One region of the Arthrobacter burdickii genome, then DNA from elsewhere that is predicted to be linked to it. Evidence: riboswitches for the same ligand, from Rfam matches in the RefSeq annotation. Region 1 holds a riboswitch; the other holds the start of a gene.
The links. A riboswitch is a leader RNA that binds a small molecule or an ion and turns the genes downstream of it on or off. The one in region 1 is predicted to bind S-adenosylmethionine.

Region 1 (9,013 bases):
GCGCAGCCGGCCGCTGCCCGGGGACGAGCCGGGCTCGTCCTCCAGGACCCCGAGACGCAGGTGGTCCTCGCCCGTGTGGGTGACGAGGTGGCCTTCGGGGCCGAGAACCTGTCGGTGCCGCGCGAGGAGATCTGGCTGCGCGTGGGTCGGGCGCTCGACGACGTCGGCCTCGACCTCCCCCTCGATCACCCCACGACGGCGCTCTCCGGGGGCCAGAAGCAGCGGCTCGCGCTCGCGTCCGTCCTCGCGATGGAACCCGGCCTGCTCCTGCTCGACGAGCCCACCGCGAACCTCGATCCCGACGGAGTCCTCGAGGTCCGCGACGCCGTCGTCCGCGTCCTCGAGCGCACCGGGGCCACGCTCGTCGTCGTCGAGCACCGCGTGGCGGTGTGGGCCGACGTCGTCGACCGCGTGGTCGTGCTCGACGCCGCTGGAGGGGTGCTGGCCGACGGGCCGCCGGCGAGCGTGCTCGCCGAGGGCTCGACCCGTGACCGACTGGCCGCCGCAGGTGTCTGGGTCCCGGGGTGGCAGCCGGTCGTGGGCGGACCGCCCCCCGCCGGCGGAGGCGAGGCCCTGCTGTCGGCCTCCGGACTGACGGTCGCCCGCACGAGGCGGGGACCGGCCGTCGTCGAGGACCTCGACACCGAGGTGCGCGCAGCCGGGGCGCTGAGCATCACCGGTCCGAACGGGGCCGGGAAGTCGACCGCCGCCCTGACGCTCGGTGCCCTGCTCCGCCCGCGCGCGGGACGGCTCGAGGCGTCGGCGGCCCTGGCCGGGACCGCCGGCGGCGACCCGTTCCGCTGGCGATCGTCGGAACTGGTCCAGCGCATCGGGACGGTCTTCCAGGAGCCCGAGCACCAGTTCCTCACCGGGACCGTCGCCGACGAACTGGAGTTCGGGCCGCGGCGTGTGAGCGGGGTCCAGGACATGCAGCGCACGGACGTCGCCGAGCGCCTCCGCCTCACCCACCTGCTGAAGGCCAATCCCTTCACACTGTCCGGCGGGGAGAAGCGGCGCCTGTCCGTTGCGACCATGCTCGCGACCGCCCCGCGCATCCTCATCCTCGACGAGCCGACGTTCGGGCAGGACGCCGGGACATGGGCCGAACTCGTCACCCTGCTGCGCGAACTGATCCACGAGGGCGTCTCCGTCCTCTCCGTCACGCACGATGCCGACTTCATCGCGGCACTGGGCGGCGCCACCCTGCACATCTCCGGCGGAGAGGGACGGCTGGTGACCCGATGAGCACCGACTACCTGACCCCGGTGCTGACCGGGAAGACGCTGCTGCGCGCCAATCCCGTGTCCAAGCTGTTCGCCGCCACCGTCGTCACGCTCGCCCTGATGGCGAGCATCGACTGGGTGAGCGCCGCGGTGGTCCTCGCCTGCGAACTCGCGCTGATGCCCCTCCTGGGCATCAGCGCGGTGGGACTGGCACGGCGGATCTGGCCGCTGCTGATCGCCGCGGCGATCGGCGCCTACGGAACCGCCCTGCTGGCAGAGAAGACGGGGCGCGTCCTGCTCGACGTCGGGCCGCTCCTCTTCACGGAGGGGTCGGTGGCGGCCGGCATCGCCGTCGGGCTGAGGGGACTGGCGCTCGCGCTCCCGGGCATCTTCCTCCTGCTCACCACGGACCCCACGGACCTCGCCGACGCGCTCGCGCAGAAGCTGCACCTGCCGCACCGCTTCGTCCTGGGGGCGCTGGCGTCGCTGCGCCTGGTCGGCCTCCTGGTGGAGGAGTGGGAGGCCCTCGGGCTGGCCCGGCACGCCCGGGGCATCGGCTCGGACGGCTCGATCATCGCGCGGACCCGCAACCTGCTGGGGCAGTCCTTCGGGCTGATCGTGCAGGCCATCCGGCGGGCCACCCGGCTGGCGACGGCGATGGAGGCCCGCGGCTTCGGCGGAGGACCGCGCACGTGGGCGCGCGAGAGCACCCTGGCGCCGCTCGACGCCGCTGTCGCCGTCGTCGGTCTCCTGATCGCCGGAGGTGCAGTGACGGCGGCCGTCCTGGCCGGGACCTGGAACTTCATCCTGTCCTGACCCGGACGACCGCCGTCGTGGCAGGACACTGCGCGCGGAGCGCCGCCCTCGACCGAACGGCGGGAGAAATGCCACAGGGGCTCCGCGTGTGCGGAGCCCCTGTGGTTGAGCGGATGATGCGGCAGGACCGCTACAGCACGTCCGCTACAGCACGTCCGAGAGGAACGACTTCAGCCGCGGCGTCTGCGGGTTGTCGAAGACCGCGGCCGGGGGACCGGATTCGACGACGACGCCGCCGTCCATGAACGTCACGGTGTCCGAGACGTTGCGCGAGAAGCCCATCTCGTGGGTGACGACGACCATGGTCATGCCCGCCGTAGCGAGGTCCGCCATGAGTGCGAGGACGCCCTTCACGAGCTCCGGGTCCAGTGCGGAGGTCGCCTCGTCGAAGAACATCACCTCGGGGTCCATGGCGAGCGCCCGGGCGATGGCCACCCGCTGCTGCTGGCCGCCGGAGAGGTTCCCGGGCCGTACGTCGGCCTTGTGCTTGAGGCCCACCAGGTCCAGCTGCGCGAGGGCCTTCTGCCGGGCCTCGTCCGCGGACATCTTCCGGAGCTTGCGCAGTGCGAGGGAGACGTTGTCCACCACGGTCTTGTGGGGGAAGAGGTTGAACTGCTGGAACACCATGCCGATGCGGCGGCGCAGCTCGTCCGGGTTGTCCATCAGGACGGACCGGCCGTCGAGCAGGATGTCGCCCTTGTCCGGTTCGATCAGGCGGTTCAGCACGCGCAGGAGCGTGGACTTGCCGGACCCGGAGGGGCCGATGACCGACGCCGTCGTGCCCCGCTCCACGTGCAGGTCGATGCCGCGCAGCACGTGGTTGGAGCCGAAGGAGAGGTGGAGGTCCCTGCCGGTCAGGGTCCCCGATTCGAGAGTCTTCATGCCTTCGCTCCTTCGCCGATCTTCGCGGCCAGTTCATCGGGCTCGGGCTTCTCCCGCTTGCCGACCCGCAGCCGGTTGTCGATGTAGTTGACCAGGTGCGTCAGCGGGATGGTCAGGCACAGGTACAGTGCTGCCGCCGCGATCAGCGGCGACAGGTTGCCCGTGGTGCTCGCGGAGTCGTTGCCGATCCGGAACAGTTCACGCTCGCTGGCGAGCAGCCCGAGGAAGTAGATCAGCGAGGACTCCTTGATCAGCGCGATGAACTGGTTCACCAGGGCGGGCAGCACGCGCCGCACGCCCTGGGGAACCACGACGAGCTGCATGGAGGAGCGGTAGCTGAAGCCCAGCGCGCGGGAGGCCTCCAGCTGCCCCTTCTCCACGCTCTGGATGCCGGAGCGGAAGATCTCACCGATGTACGCGGCGGCCATCAGTGACAGGGCGAGGATGCCCATCGGGAAGGGACTGGTGCTGCCGGTGACCTGGCGGTAGATCGGGCTGAGGCCGATGCCGATGAGCAGGATGATCACCACGGCAGGCACTCCACGGAAGATGTCTGTGTAGATGCGCGCCACCCAGCGGAGCAGCCGATTGCGGGAGATCCCCAGGATCGCGAGGACCATGCCGAGGACCGTCCCGATGATGCCGGAGGACAGGGCGAGGATCAGGGTGTTCCGCAGTCCGACCGCCAGGAGTTCGGGCAGGACCGCAGCCATTGCCTCCCAGTCGAAGAAGGTCTGCGAGAGCTGGTCAAGGGCATTCATGCAGGGACCGCTACTTTACTTCCACGGCTTTGCTGCCGGGCTTCCAGTCGGAGGGCATCTCGCGGTCCGGGTACCACTCCTTGGTGAGCTCGGTCCACGTGCCGTCCTCGATCACGGCGTCGAGCCCGGAGTTGAGCGCGTCGATCAGGGGCTGGTTCTCGCTGTTGACCGCGTAGGCCGTGAAGTTCTCGGTGTTGATGATGGTCTCGGCGATGGTGGTGTCATCGCCCTCCTTCACCTGGCCCGTGGCCTGCTGGGACGGGGCGACCCATGCGTCGACCTGACCGTTCTTCACGTTCGCGTAGACCGTGTTGTAGTCCGCGAAGCGCACGGGCTCGAGGCCAAGGGTGTTGGTCACGTAGTCGTCCTGGACGGTGCCCTGCACGACGCCGATGCGGGTGCTCTCCGACAGGGAGTCGAAGCCCGTGACCGAGGAGCCGTTCTTCGTGACGACGGCCATGTACCCGAAGTCGTAGCCGTTGGTGAAGCCGACGTTCTCGCGGCGGGCGGCCGTCGTGGAGATCGAGGAGGATCCGACGTCGAACTGCTTGTTCTGGACCTGGGCGAGCAGTGCGGAGAAGTCCGTGGACGCGAACTCGACCTCGAGGCCGAGCTTGTCGCCGATGGCGCGGAGCAGCTCGTTGTCGTAGCCGGTGAAGACGCCGTTCTCGATGAAGATGTTTGGCGGGGCGTCGGAGAGGGTGCCCACGCGCAGGGTCCCCTCCGTGATGAGGCCGAGCTTCGAGGTGTCGATCTCGTCGACCGGCGTGGTGTCGTCGGTCGTGTACTGGTCGAGCGACTGCTGGTCGCTGCCGGCGAGGGCGTCGGTGGTCGCGGTCGGCTCGCTGCTGCTACTGCTGTTGCTGCCGCAGGAGACGGTCAGCGCGAGGAGCGGGACGGCGAGTGCCGCGAGGACTTTGCGGGAGATGTTCATGGGGTCCTTCTTCGATGCTGGCCCGGGGTGCGGGCCGACTGGATGAGGTGGATCTCGGGGAGGAACGGATGGCTGCCGGGGAGGCTGCTGGCTGCTGGTGACACGCTCGCTGTTCTGGCCGTGCGCGTTGTGGCGGCTGCTGTCCCGGTTATCTCTGGGTGGTCCGCACGACGCCGTACTTGCCAACCGGGGGACTGGTCCCGGCGGCCGAATCTTCACCTGGAGCACCCCACTACGGGAGAGGGTTGCTGTCCAGCCGGCCAGGGCCGAGGGCTGGAGCTCTTGATTTCAAGAAAACGCTATGGCAGCACGAAGCGCCCGGTCAAAACGAAACTGCGCGGAAATCAGCGTTTGACGCGGTAAACGGCCTGTAGGGCAGGCTTTTGTGGTGAAAATTACACGAACCGGTCCACGAGGTCGGTCAGCTCGGCTGTGAGGGCGGGCGAGGATCGGAGGGCCTGGCCGTCGATCGAGAGCACGGGTGCGAGGAGCCGGATGCTCGAGATCAGCCATACCGCGTCGGCGTCGAGGAGGTGGTGCGGCTCGAGCGGGCCGTAGCCGAGTTCCCACCCCTGCTCCTTCGCCGCCGTGAACAGGGCGCTCTGGGACGTACCCGCGAGGATGCCGCTCTCGAGCTGCGGTGTCAGGAGTGTCTTCCGTCCGTCGCGGTCGTGGGCCAACAGCACGGTCGAGGTGGGGCCCTCCAGCACCTTGCCGTCCGAGGAGGTGAAGATGACGTCGTCGGCCCCGTGGGCCTTCGCGTAACGGAGGGCCGCCATGTTGACGGCGTAGGAGAGGGTCTTGGCGCCCATCAGCAGCCAGGGCGCACGCTGCGCCACGGTGCTGTCATAGCCGCGTTCGAGGAACAGGACCCGAAGTCCCGTCCTGCGCTGCTCGAGCGTCGACGCCGGCACGGGAGCGACCTGGACCCACGCCGTGGCACGCGCGGCGCCTTCGACCCCGCGCGTGGCGATGAGCTTCACGACGGCGTCACGGCGCTCCGGCTCCGCTGCCGCGAACTCCCGGAGGCCGGTGCGGATGGCACGGCTCCATGCCTCGGCGTCGGGGACCGTAAGGTCCAGGGCCGCTGCCGAGGACGCGAGCCTCGCCAGGTGCGCCTGCTCCTTGCGGGGAGACCCGTCGACGGCCAGGAGCGATTCGAAGATCCCGTCGCCGCGGGTGGCGCCCAGGTCGGTGGCCAGAAGCTGGGGCTGCGAGGCATCGACGACCCTGCCGTCGTCGTGGGCCGGGTCGAGGAACACGAGAACAGTCATGGCCCCCAGCGTATCCGCTCGCGCCCGACCACCCCTGTCTGTAGTGTGCGAGGGGATGCTCGGCACTCGGGTACCACCACAGGGGGTTGGGGAGCATGGCGGAAGAACGGGATGCCGCCGCGGAAGCCTTCGTGGCCGAGCTACGCACCGAGGTCCTGTGGGTCCAGTGGCAGCACAACGTGAGCGTCGGCGACAGTGATGCTGCGGCACTGATCGAACGGTCCAACGCCCTGTGCCGGGACGTCTGCCCGCCGATGCTGGTGGAGCTCAATGGCATGGTGTCGCTCACGCGGAGCGCTCTTCACGGTTTCGCGACTGCGCTGAACATCGCAGCCATGGCCATCGTCGGCCCGAGCGCGGTCGACAGGACACTGGCGGATTTCTTCGCCAGGGTGCACAACCCCCCGTACCCCACGCGCTACTTCGAGTGCCCGGCCGAGGCGCTGGCCTGGCTCACCGGACATCCGTACGGCCCCTGACGGCGGCGGTGTCAGGGCTGACGGTGCCAGGGGCTGACCGTGTCAGGAACTGACCGCGTCAGGAGCTGACGGGAATCCCCGATCGGGTGAGCGCCGTGATGAGCCTCTCCACACGGGCGAGGCCCGCGAAATTGCCGGCGTCGTCGGTCGCCATCACCGGATCGAAGCGGGTCGGGACATCGCCTGCTCGGTGAAGCCGGGGAACCGCAAAAGGGCTTCGAACCCGACGACGGTGCCCCGCGCCGTGTCCACGATGGGTTGGTACATCCAGACGATGCCCTCGCCTCGGCATGCCGCAGCGAGGCCCTGGAAGCACCGGCGGTCGGATCGGGATGCAACGACGTCAGTCAGGCAGGCAGTGTGTGGACCCGGACCGCTTCCCTGACTTCGGCGGGAAGGTCCGTCAAGCCGTGGGCCGTCGCGGTGTGGTTCCGTACGCTGGACAGGATCTCGTCGTCCGAGGCGCATACCCAGCGGGCGTCGCACCCGGGAACCACGTCGGGCCGCCGGAGGTGCGGGCGGAGGGACGGGGCCGGTGGTGTACCCGCAACCAGGGGTCGGATGCTGCTCGCGGTAAACCGCTTCCCGATACAGCAGTACCGTAGTAGAAAGCCTGCTGACGAATCGCGGGACAGGGACGCACTATAGGCGTCGTGGCGTCGTACTTCCGGCGGCCGGCGCGAAGGACTGGGAATGAATCGGCAGGCACACGTGCAACGGATCAGGGAGGCGCTGTCCAGCACGGGCCTGGGCTTCGAGGACGTGTGGCTCCGCTATTACTCGCTGGGTGGGCTTGTCTCCCAGTTCGAGATCGAAGCCTATGTGGGCGGTGTGCTGGAACTGCCCGTCGAGGAGTGCGACCTGCTGGCCGACGCGATGAACGAACTCCTGGCCGAGGCTCAGGGGGAGGGGGGTTTCCGGGTTCCACGGTGCTCCGAACACCGGCTGGACGCAGCACAGGAGTCCCCGAAGGATTCCCGGCGGGCACTCGGCCTCGCCGGAGCCTTCCTATTCACCGACGAGGAGCAGGAAGTCGAGCGGCTCGACGCGGTGTCGCGCACCGGACTGCTCGATACCGGCCAGGAGGAGCGCTTCGACAGGATCACGAGGGAAGCCAAGGAGTACTTCCAGTGCAGTTCGGTCATCATCGCACTGATCGACGACCACCGGCAGTTCCTCAAATCCGTCATCGGCCCGATCCAGCAGAACATGCCGAGGGAGATCTCCTTCTGCAACGCCACCATCCGGAACGCAGGGGCACTGATCGTGCGGAACGCGCTCGAGGACGATCGCTTCCGGCACAACCCGCTCGTTCTCGGGGAGCCGTACATCCGCTTCTACGCCGGCTACCCGCTGCGCGGGCCGGGCGGGTGGACGGTCGGCACCCTCTGCGTGATCGACCAGGAACCACGGGACTACTCCCACCGCGACGGCAGGAAGCTGCGGGTGCTGGCGCGCGCTGTGGAGGACGAGATCAACGGCCCCCGAAGCCTTCCCTGAGGTACTACGGGACGGCGCGTGCCCGCGGCGGTCGTAGGGCGGGCGGCGGCTAGAGCTGGGCGGCGTCGGCGGTGGAGGTGGACGCTCGGGCGGCGTCGGCGTCGTCGCGTCGGTCCAGTTCCTCGGTGAGCTCCTCGTTGCGCTGGCCCGTCTCGGGATCGACTTCGCCGTCGTGGACATACTCGTGCGCCATCTCGCGCTGGATCCTGCTGTTCAGTACTTCGACCTCGGACAGCTCCAGGGGCGTCAGGTCCTCGGGGAAGGGTTCAGAAGGGGTCAGCCGGGAGTTCATAGCACCTGTCTTCGGGAAACGAGCACGGTGGATACCCGGCTCGCTTCTGAACCGTCGCCGGCGTCGCCGGCTGGTCATCATCCTACTGACACGGCGCGCCTGACGGCCGTCAGGACCCATGGAACGGTGCGGCGCGTCGCGCCCACCGGCTATCCATGGTCCGGGAGAAGCGCCGCTTCGATAACGAAGCCGGACGCGCGCTGGTGCTGTGGCGCTGGAAAGGCACAATGGAGGTGCAATCGAACGCCACGAGCGACGACAGGGCCCTCCGGTTCCCATCGTCGCTCTCCCTGTGTTCGACCATTGGAAGAGAAGGGCTGGGCGCATCATGTCAGCAGAGGACCGTCACCGGCTTGCCGTCGCAGCAGCGGACAAGGAGGCAGCGGCGTTCGAACTGGATCATGCCGAATTGAATCTCCAGGAAGCCATCGTGGTCGCGCTCGAGCACGGCGAAGACCCGGAGGTCATCGCGGAGGTCGTCGATCTGGAGCCGGAGAAGGTCCTCGAGCTGAAAGGCTCCGTCGACCAGCCGCCACTGCCCAGCCTGGAGGACCTCACCTCGATGGCCCCTGACACAGCCGTGCCGGGAAGCGTCCCCGACGCGAGCTAGCGCCGGAGGTCGCGCCGGTCATCAGGGGCTTCCCCGGCCGTCACAGGGGAGGGGTCCGCGGTGGTGCTGATCGTCGCGGTGATCCCGTGGCTTCGAACGCCGCAGCGAGGCGCAGCAGCTCGGTGTCACGGTAGGCGGGTCCGGCGAACGTCAGTCCCACGGGCATCCCGATGTCGTGCATCATCCCCATGGGTACGGTGACCGTCGGTATGCCGAGGTGTCGGGGGACGAGGTTCCCGTTC
Region 2 (9,013 bases), on a different contig from region 1:
TCCACGCGCGATCCGGCGGGTGCCGGGATCCGCTGGAAGGAGCCGGTCTGGTTCGGTTGCGATCGAGATAGGCATGGCTTCATCGTGTCGATGCACCCGTCGTGCGACCAAGGAGTTGCCATTTGTTGGCAGAAAACACGAACGGTGTTGCAGGCGTCACCGACGCTTCGTCGTCGTGCCCTTCTCCGTCGCCGGGGCGGTGGAATCGCGGACCACGAGCCGCGTGGGCAGGACCACGAGCTTGTTCGACTGGGAGACGGCGCCGGCCGAGAATGCCAGCAGGTTGTTCACCGCGGTGGCGCCGAGCGAGTACAGCGGTGCCTCGACCGTCGTGAGGGCCGGCGTGACGAGCGCGGCACCGTAGCTGTTGTCGAAACCGACGACGCTGACATCCCCCGGCACGCTGACCCCCTGGCGGCGCAGCGCGCGGACGAAGCCGATCGCCATCTGATCGTTGTAGGCGATGACCGCCGGTGTTGGCTGGTGCAGCCATTCTGCGGCGGCTTCCTCACCGCCCTGGATGGTCGGCAGGTGGGAGGTACTGCGGCGGATCGTAAGCTCGAGTTCCATCCCGGCCTCCCGCAGGGACCGCCAGCGCATCCCGTCCGCCCACGACGCCTCCGGGCCCGCGAGGTAGGTGATGGTGCGGTGGCCCAGCTCTCCGAGGTGCTCCGCCGCCCGTCGGATGCCCCGCGGGTTGTCCGGTACGACGCTCGCGACGTCGGTCACCGCCCGGTTCATCACGATCATGGGCTTCTGCTTGGCCAGCATCCGGATCGCGGAGTCGGACATGCGGGAACTGGAGAGCACGATCCCGTCCACGCTGGGCATGGCGCGCTCCAGTGCCTGGCGTTCCTTGCGGTCGGACTCCTGGGTATGGGCGAGCAGCATCGTGTAGCCCGCCTCGGCTGCCGCGGCCTCCGCGCCCCGCACCATGTCCGCGTACACCGGGTTCCGGATGTCGGCGATGACCAGGGCGATCATGGACGTGCGGGCGGTACCGGGCCGTGGGCTGCCGGTGACATGCGTGGACCGGTAGCCCACCTCTTCGGCGGCGGCGAAGACCCGCTGGGCGGTCTGGTGGCTGACGCGGCCGGGGCGTGCGAAAGCCCGCGACACGGTCGACGCCGAGACCCCGGCCACGCGTGCGACATCATAGATAGAGGGCACAGCCCGCGCTCCAGCCATCTCCACCTCCGCGCCAATCCTAGGCCCAGCGATGGCAACTCGTGGCAACTGCAGGTCTCCTCGGAACGCAGCCAGCGGTGACAACAAATGGCCCGACTACATCAACCCCTCACCCTCGACGGCGTGGCGGGACTCGACGGAAAGAGCCCCTACGGTGCCGCGGACGCGTGCGTCACCTTAGGTGCGCCCGCCTGCACGGACGACGGCCTGCGCTTCGGCGGCTCGCTCCCCTGGAGCCCAGCGTCTTGGATTTCACGGGCATGGCGAAGTCGCAGTCGTGGAAGGTCGCCCCGTCCCTCGAGACGATCCAGGAGGTCATGTCGGAAGTGGATGACCCCAGCAAGGGGATCCTGCACGTGTACTTCCGCCAGCCCTACGTGCTCGACGAGGCAAGCGGGCTCCGAGACGCCGGCGGCATCATCGCCGGGTTCGGCATGGGCGACACCGCCCTGTTCGACATCCTCTCCGGCAAGGTGAGCCCGCAGGGCAGGCTGCCGTTCGCCCTCGCAGGCACCAGCCTGGCCATCCGCGAGCAGTACAGCGACCTGCCCCGCTACAAGGAGACGACCGACGGCGAGCTGTACCCGTTCGGTTTCGGCCTCAGCTACTGACACCTATAGCTACCGACACGGCACGACGACGGCGCCCGGGCTTGCCCGGGCGCCGTCGTCGCATATCCGGATTCACGTTGATGGGCAACATAGTTATCCGAAGCGACACCGCGCTGACCCAGTGGACACACGAAAGGCAGCGCTCAGCGAGCGCCGCCTTTCGTAGTTCTTATGGCTGCAAGGCCCCCTCGATTGCCTCCGCGATCGGCGTCTCGCCGCTGTTGAACTGGATAGTCTTGTCCACCGTTCCGAGATCACCCAGCACGACTGCGGCCACATGGGCGACATCCTCGCGGGGAACGGAGTCCCGCTGCGGCTTGTCCGACACCTCGATCTTGCCGGTGCCAGGGTCAGTTGTCAGGGAGCCAGGACCGAGAATGGTCCATGCGAGTTCCGACTTCCGCAGGTGCTCATCCGCCGCTGCCTTCGCCTCCGCATAGTGGAAGAATCCGTTGTCCTTCGGCACCCCGTGGTCCTTGCTGGCTCCGAGGTAGGAGACCATGACGTAGCGGCCGATCGAAGCTTCCGTCGCTGCATCCATAGACCGGATGGCTGCGTCCCGATCGACCGCGTAGGTGGCCTCCGGGCTGCTGCCGCCCGCACCCGCAGACCACACGACGGCGTCATGCCCGCGGAAGAGATCGGCCATCTGCTCCACCGACAGCTCCGCGACGTCGGCCACGACAGGCGTACCGCCCGCCTGCTCGACGTCGGCAGCGTGGTCCTGGTTGCGGAAGATCGAACTCACCTGGTGGCCCTGACTCGTGAGGATCTTCGTCAGGTGCAGGGCTACTTTTCCGTGTCCACCGATGATGGCTACGCGTGACATGGGAACTCCTTCAGGTCGTCGGATGTCTTGCTTTCGACGCTAGTCCCCTTGCCCGAGGGCTGGCCACCCGCTGACGGGGGTTCAGCCCCCGGCGCAGGGCTATTCCCGGTTCCGCCCCGCTGTGTTCAGGGGGCTTCAATGGGCAGCAGCAGGTCCTTCACCGAGGGATCCGTGCGCAGGAACTCCTGCACGGCGGGGTCGGCGAACGCCTCGGTGAGCTTCTTGATGTTGTCCGTATCGATGTAATCGGTGCCGACCGTGAGTTGTGCGGCGAACTCATCGGGTGCCGGGGGCGCGAAGATCTGCTTCTCGAGCGGAACCTTGGCCGCGGTGTAGTACTCGGTGTAACCGACGGCAGCGTCCAGGTCCGGCAGTGCCCGGGACTGGGCGCCGAAGTCGAGGAGCGTGAACTTCAGGTTCTTCGGATTCGACGCGATGTCATCCTGCGTCGCCTCCCACTTGTCGGTGCCCCCCTTGAGCGTGATCAGCCCTGCCCGCTCCAGCAGCCAGAGACCCTGGGCCTCGTTTGCCGGGTCCGAGTAGAGGGAGACGGTGCCGCCATCGGGAATCTGGTCCACGCTCGTGTACTTGTCGGACCAGATGCCGAATCCCCAGCGGAAGACGGGCGCCACTGCCGTCTCACGGAAGTCCGGGTTGGCCTCCAGCACCTGTCCGAGCCACAGCTCGTGCTGGTACACCGTCGCGGCGACCTCGCCCTCGCTGACGGCCCGGTTGATGGTGTTGCTATCGCTCAATCCCTTGAACTCGATGTCGATGCCGTACTTCGGCGCTACATCCCTGTCGATGAATTCGATGAGCGCCTGCTCCGCGTGGTTCCCCTCGGCAGTTGCAACGAGGAGGGTTGCGCCTTCCGTTTCTGCCGCAGACTCGGACGGGTTGAGCAGTGGCACGGCGATGAAGGTGCCGGCGGCCAGGACGGCGACGGCTCCGCCTGCGATCCAGGGTGCCTTGCGCCGCTTTCGGAGGGTAAATCCATGGTCCGCACCGGCCGGTGAGGAAGTCGTCGAAGTCGGCTCGGGAGTGGTGTTTTCGGACATGACAATGCCTTTCTGGGCGCGCTCGAGGCGCAGGGGTGGGATGAGCATGAATGAACGGGAGAGGATGCGCGGGGGTGAAGCGCGGGAACGTCAGGCGCGCTGCAGTCGCTTCTGCGGCGTCGTGAAGCGTACGAGGCGGTCTCCGACGATCTGGACGAGAGCGACCGTCACCACCAGGACCACGATCGTCGCGAGCATGACGGTGTTGTCGAAGCGCTGGTAACCGTAGGTGACGGCCACGTACCCGATGCCGCCGGCACCGATGGTGCCCGCGATCGCCGAGTACTCGATCATCGCGATCACCTGGATGGTGAGCCCGCCGATGACTGCCGGGACAGCTTCGCTGAACTGTGCCGTGCGCATGATCTGCAGGTTGGACCCACCGGCGGCCCGGGCCACCTGGACCGTGGACGGCGGCACGGACCGCAGCGAGTTCTCGACGATACGCGTGAAGAATGCGATACCGGCGAGGGACATGGGGACGACGGCGGCCGCGATGCCGATGTTCGTGCCGGTGATGAACCGGGTGAACGGAACGATGGCCGCCATGAGGATCAGGAACGGAAGGGACCGTCCAATGCTGATGATCCAGCTCAGTGCCGCGTGGAGTGCGGGGCGTTCGTAGAGGCCACCGGGCGCGACGTTGTGGAGAAGGACACCGAGTGGAGTGCCGATGACGAGGACGACCGCCATGACGATGCCGACCATCGTCAAGGTCTCGCCATAGGCGGGCAGCAGCAGCGCCGGCAGGTCGTTGAGGGGAACGTCGGCGCGGGGAAGAATGAGGGCGCTCATGCCACGTCCTCCAGCACGGCCTCGGCCGTGAGGAACTGGTGCGACCGACTGCCTCCACCGCCGTCGGGCGTTCCGCTGAGTCCGTAGCGTGCGAGCGCACCATGGACCCGCGCGTCGTCGTCGGTCCCGATGCCGAGCGTCGCGCTCCCGGTGTTGACACCGTGGACCGTCTCGACGGAGGCACCCAGAAGATGCACGACGGCACCGAGGTCCCCGGTGAGCCGCTGGATCCAGTCGCCGGGCACATCGGTCGAGTCATAGGTGACGTACCAGGTACGGGTTCCAGCCTCCGGCCCGGCGTGGCCGCGCCGGGGCTGCAGCGACCGCCCGAGCAGCGAAGTGTGCGAGGTCAGGAGTTCCACGAGGTCGCCCTGCTCGACGATGCGACCGTGGTCCAGCCGCGCCACCGTGTCGGCGACCTGCCGCACGGTGTCCATCTCGTGCGTGATGAAGACGACGGTGAGGTCGAGGTCGTTGCGCAGTTGGCGGATGAGACCGACGACGGACCGGGTGGTCTCCGGATCGAGCCCTGAGGTCGCCTCGTCCGCCAGGAGGATGGACGGCCGCAGCGCGAGCGCCCGAGCAATCCCCACGCGCTGCGCCTGGCCGCCAGAGAGCTGGAACGGGTAGTGGCCGGCCTTGTCCGACAGCCCCACCCGGTCCAGCAACTCGGCAACACGAGCCCGTGCCTCGCCAGGAGTGACGCCGAGGTACTCGAGGGGCAAGGCGATGTTCTCCGCGGCGGTCCTGCGGCTGAGCAGGCTCGAGGACTGGAACACCGTGCCGATGCGGCGGCGCGCCTCGCGCAGACGCTTCTCCGGCAGGCCCGAGAGTTCCTCTCCATTGACGACGACGGCGCCCGACGTCGGACGTTCAAGCAGGTTGATGCACTGGGCGAGGGTGCTCTTGCCTGCACCGCTCGGACCGACGACAGCGGCGATGCGGCCGGTGGGCACCTCGAAATCGAGGTGGTCGAGTACGGTGACGGCAGCGTGCCCGCGACCGTAGGTCTTGGTCAGTTGTCGAAGCGAGATCATGGGATTCCTTGGGCAGGATGCGGGTGGGAAGCGTCGAATGGGTGGGCAGCAGGGAAGGGATGGACGGTGCTGCGGGTTCGGCCGCCGGGAACCCCGGCGGTCCGCGTCAGGTCAGTGGGGCGTCAGGGGCGGACGGACTCGAGCCGGAATCGCGCTCCGCGGTGCTCCTCGGGCAGGCGGTCACCCTTGCCGAACAGCTTGTTGCGCAGGGTTCCCTCGACGTATTCCGTCGGATAGGCACCGCGCTTCTGGAGCTCGGGAACCACGTACTGGATGACGTCCTCGAAGGATCCAGGTGTGATGGCGTACGCCAGGTTGAAGCCGTCGACGTCGGTCTCCTCGACCCAGGCCTGGAGCTCGTCGGCGACCTGCGCCCCGGACCCGATGATGCGCGGACCAAGCCCCCCGATACCTGCCCACTCGGCGATGTCGCGCACGGTCCAGGGTTCGCCGTCGTCGTTCACCTTCTGGAAGTTCGCGACGGCGGACTGAATGGCGTTCGATTTCACATTGCCGATGGGCTCGTCGGGGTCGTAGACGCTGAGATCGATGCCCAGCCAGCCCGACAGCAGCACGAGGGCTCCTTCGTAGCTGACGTACTGCTGGTACTCGGCGTGCTTGGCCTGGGCCTTCTCCTCCGTCTCGTCCGTGATGACAGTGAGCATGGTGTAGATCCGCACGGAGTAGCGGTCGCGTCCTTCGGCCTCGACCGCGTCGCGGATCTTCTTCACGGCGTCCTTGAGGATCGCTTTGGTGGGTGCACCGACGAAGACCGCCTCGGCGTTCCCCGCAGCAAAGGCGATCCCGCGTGATGAGGCACCGGCCTGGTAGATCACGGGCGTGCGCTGCAGCGAGGGCTCGCTGAGGTGGATCCCCGGAACTGTGAAGTACGTGCCGTCATGGTTGATGTCGTGGACCTTGGCCGGGTCGGTGAAGACCCCGGTCTCGCGGTCCCGGATCACCGCGTCGTCCTCCCAGGACCCCTCGAGCAGCTTGTAAAGCACCTCGAGGTACTCGTCCGCGTGGTTGTAGCGTTCGTCGTGCTCGAGCTGGTCCTCGTTGCCCATATTCCGCGCGGCGGAGGGCAGGTAACCCGTGACCACGTTCCAGCCGACCCTGCCATTGGTGAGGTGGTCGAGCGTGGAGAGCCGGCGTGCGAACGGGTAGGGGTGCTCGTAGGCCGTGCCCGCCGTGACACCGAAGCCGAGGTGCTCCGTGACAAGGGCCATGGCGGAGACGAGCAGGAACGGATCGTTGACCGGGGTCTGCGTCCCCTGGCGCAGCGTGGCCTCGTTGGAACCGCCGTAGACGTCGTAGGTGCCGAGGACGTCGGCGATGAAGATGCCGTCGAACAGTCCCTTCTCCAGCGTCTTCGCGAGGTCGGCCCAGTAGCGCAGGTCCTTGTAGCGCCACGACTGATCGTCCGGGTGCCGCCACAGGCCAGGCGACTGGTGGCCCACGCAGTTCATGTCGAAGGCATTGAAGCGGATATGGCGCGGTGATGCGGGCATGAAAAAATCCTCATGTCAGGGCACTGCCGTGGAGGAAGCGCCATACTTGCCCGCATGATGCATGCCGGGCCGAATCCTCACCTGGGGCACCCCGCTACAGCGAGAGGGTTGCCGTCCAACAAACCAGGGTTTGACGTTGGAGCTCTTGATTCTGGTGATGAGCCTAGGTGCCCGCCCTCGCCGGCGTCCACAAGCACCCGTCACAGTGCGTCACGATCAGCCATGCCTCACGATCAGCAATCCGTCAGCGGAGGTAGGACGCACCGTTCACGTCGACCACGGTGCCGCTGACCCAGAGCGGAGCATCCGTGGCAAGCCATGCCACGGTCTGCGCCACCTCCTCCGGCGTCGCCACGCGGTTGAACGGACTCTGTGCCCGGACCGCGTCACCCTCCGGGCTGTCGAGCACCGACCGTCCCATGTCCGTCTCGACGAAACCCGGTGCGACCGCCGCAGAGAGAATGCCGGAGGGCGCGAGCGCAACGGCCAGCGACTGGGTCATCGAATGGAGCGCAGCCTTACTCGCCCCGTAGGCAGGGGTCAGGGGTTCGCCTCGGTAGGCGCCGCGGGAGCCCACACTGATCAACCGACCGCCCTCGGGACCGGCTGGCCGATCCAGGAGGTGGCGCGCCACGAGCCAGGCCAGGTTCGCCGGCCCCAGCAGGTTGACGGCGAGAGTGCGGCGCCAGGCATGCTGCCAGTCGTCGAAGGATGCCCGGACAACAGGATGCGCCTCAAAAATCCCTGCATTGTTCACGAGGACGTCGACCCCGCCGAGTTCCCGCACGGTTTCATCGACGATCCGTACGCACTCCTCCGGATCGGCGACATCGCCGACTACGACGGCGTGACCGGTACCGGGCAGTGCGTCACGAACCACCAGGGCCGCCGCCGCATCGCGTCCCGCATGCACGGCGATGCGATGTCCCCGTCCGGCTAGCTCATGGGCGATGGCGGCGCCGATCCCGCGGCTCGCGCCGGTCACCAGAATGCTCAGTGTCATGGATCAGACGCTACAGCCCGCATCGCCCTGGGAGCCCGAAGCGCTCAGGTGGAGTCGGAAAACCGACAAGGAGGCTGAACCAGCCAGTCCACCTTGCTACGCTGTCAAGCTACTGCTTCTACCCTCGGTAAAGGACCTCGATGGACCCATTCAGTGCGCACCTCGACAGGGGAATCCTGAGGCTTCGGTGGAAGCGCGGCGTCGAGATCACCCATGCGCATGCCGTTGCCGCCGCCCGCGCCCTGGCAGAATTCCACGGTCCCACCGCACTGCCGCTCCTGGTCCACATGCATGGCATCACCGGGATCACCCCTGAAGCACGCGTGGGAATGGCTGCCTACCGCGGGTTCTCGAGAGTCGCCGTCGTGGGTGAGGACGCCGTCGACGAGGTGATGTCGGCGTTCTCCCACCGCTCCCCCACCGTCACGCGCTATTTCTGCTCCGAGACCGAAGCGCTCGCCTGGCTGCTCGACGGCAGCACAGCCGGGCACGCTACGCGACCGGCTTCGCGCGACTAGCACCGGACCGCGGGGACGGCTCGTTGACCCGTTCTCATGGTCAATGCGAAGGTGACAGCATGAGCTCCGAGAACAGCGGGATCCAGGTCACGAACAACGAGGCGAAGAGCCGCTACATCGCGAACCTCGACGGCGACCCTGCAGGCATGGCGGCGTACGAACGGTCCGGTGACACCATCGTCTTCACGCACACGGTGGTCGACGAAGAGGTCGAGGGCCATGGCATCGGCAGCACCCTGATCCGGTTCGCCCTCGACGACGCACGCGCGCAGCACCTCACCGTGGTGCCGCAGTGCGAGTTCGTGGCGGCCTTCATCGAGGATCACCCCGAGTACCAGGACCTGGTGGGCTAGCTCGCGCGTAGGGCCCCTTCACCCAGCGCCGCGTCGATGAGCACCTCGGCCGCCCGGCGCGCCTGCCCTGCAGCTTCCGGGGTCCCGGCGATAGCCGCCGTCGTCTGCGC

Region 2: linked by a shared signal. The riboswitch ahead of P5G52_RS15445 (LLM class flavin-dependent oxidoreductase) and the one ahead of P5G52_RS05490 (ABC transporter substrate-binding protein) in region 1 are both predicted to bind S-adenosylmethionine.

The regions. Positions count from the first base shown of each region.
Region 1 is NZ_JAROCG010000001.1:1,165,468-1,174,480, forward strand. It holds gene P5G52_RS05470 (ABC transporter ATP-binding protein) at 1-1,245, shown strand, start outside; gene P5G52_RS05475 (energy-coupling factor transporter transmembrane component T family protein) at 1,242-2,039, shown strand; gene P5G52_RS05480 (amino acid ABC transporter ATP-binding protein) at 2,184-2,921, opposite strand; gene P5G52_RS05485 (amino acid ABC transporter permease) at 2,918-3,682, opposite strand; gene P5G52_RS05490 (ABC transporter substrate-binding protein) at 3,693-4,616, opposite strand; SAM riboswitch class IV at 4,787-4,904, opposite strand; gene P5G52_RS05495 (aminodeoxychorismate lyase) at 5,012-5,890, opposite strand; gene P5G52_RS05500 (DUF7793 family protein) at 5,986-6,369, shown strand; gene P5G52_RS18285 (DUF1059 domain-containing protein) at 6,717-7,112, opposite strand; gene P5G52_RS05510 (GAF domain-containing protein) at 7,063-7,869, shown strand; gene P5G52_RS05515 (hypothetical protein) at 7,919-8,161, opposite strand; gene P5G52_RS05520 (hypothetical protein) at 8,490-8,771, shown strand; gene P5G52_RS05525 (amidase) at 8,812-9,013, opposite strand, start outside.
Region 2 is NZ_JAROCG010000002.1:167,334-176,346, reverse strand. It holds gene uxaC (glucuronate isomerase) at 1-75, opposite strand, end outside; gene P5G52_RS15475 (LacI family DNA-binding transcriptional regulator) at 157-1,170, opposite strand; gene P5G52_RS15470 (glycoside hydrolase family 3 C-terminal domain-containing protein) at 1,449-1,799, shown strand; gene P5G52_RS15465 (SDR family oxidoreductase) at 1,969-2,628, opposite strand; gene P5G52_RS15460 (MetQ/NlpA family ABC transporter substrate-binding protein) at 2,754-3,686, opposite strand; gene P5G52_RS15455 (methionine ABC transporter permease) at 3,777-4,481, opposite strand; gene P5G52_RS15450 (methionine ABC transporter ATP-binding protein) at 4,478-5,518, opposite strand; gene P5G52_RS15445 (LLM class flavin-dependent oxidoreductase) at 5,641-7,029, opposite strand; SAM riboswitch class IV at 7,067-7,180, opposite strand; gene P5G52_RS15440 (SDR family NAD(P)-dependent oxidoreductase) at 7,274-8,032, opposite strand; gene P5G52_RS15435 (SpoIIAA family protein) at 8,173-8,550, shown strand; gene P5G52_RS15430 (GNAT family N-acetyltransferase) at 8,610-8,903, shown strand.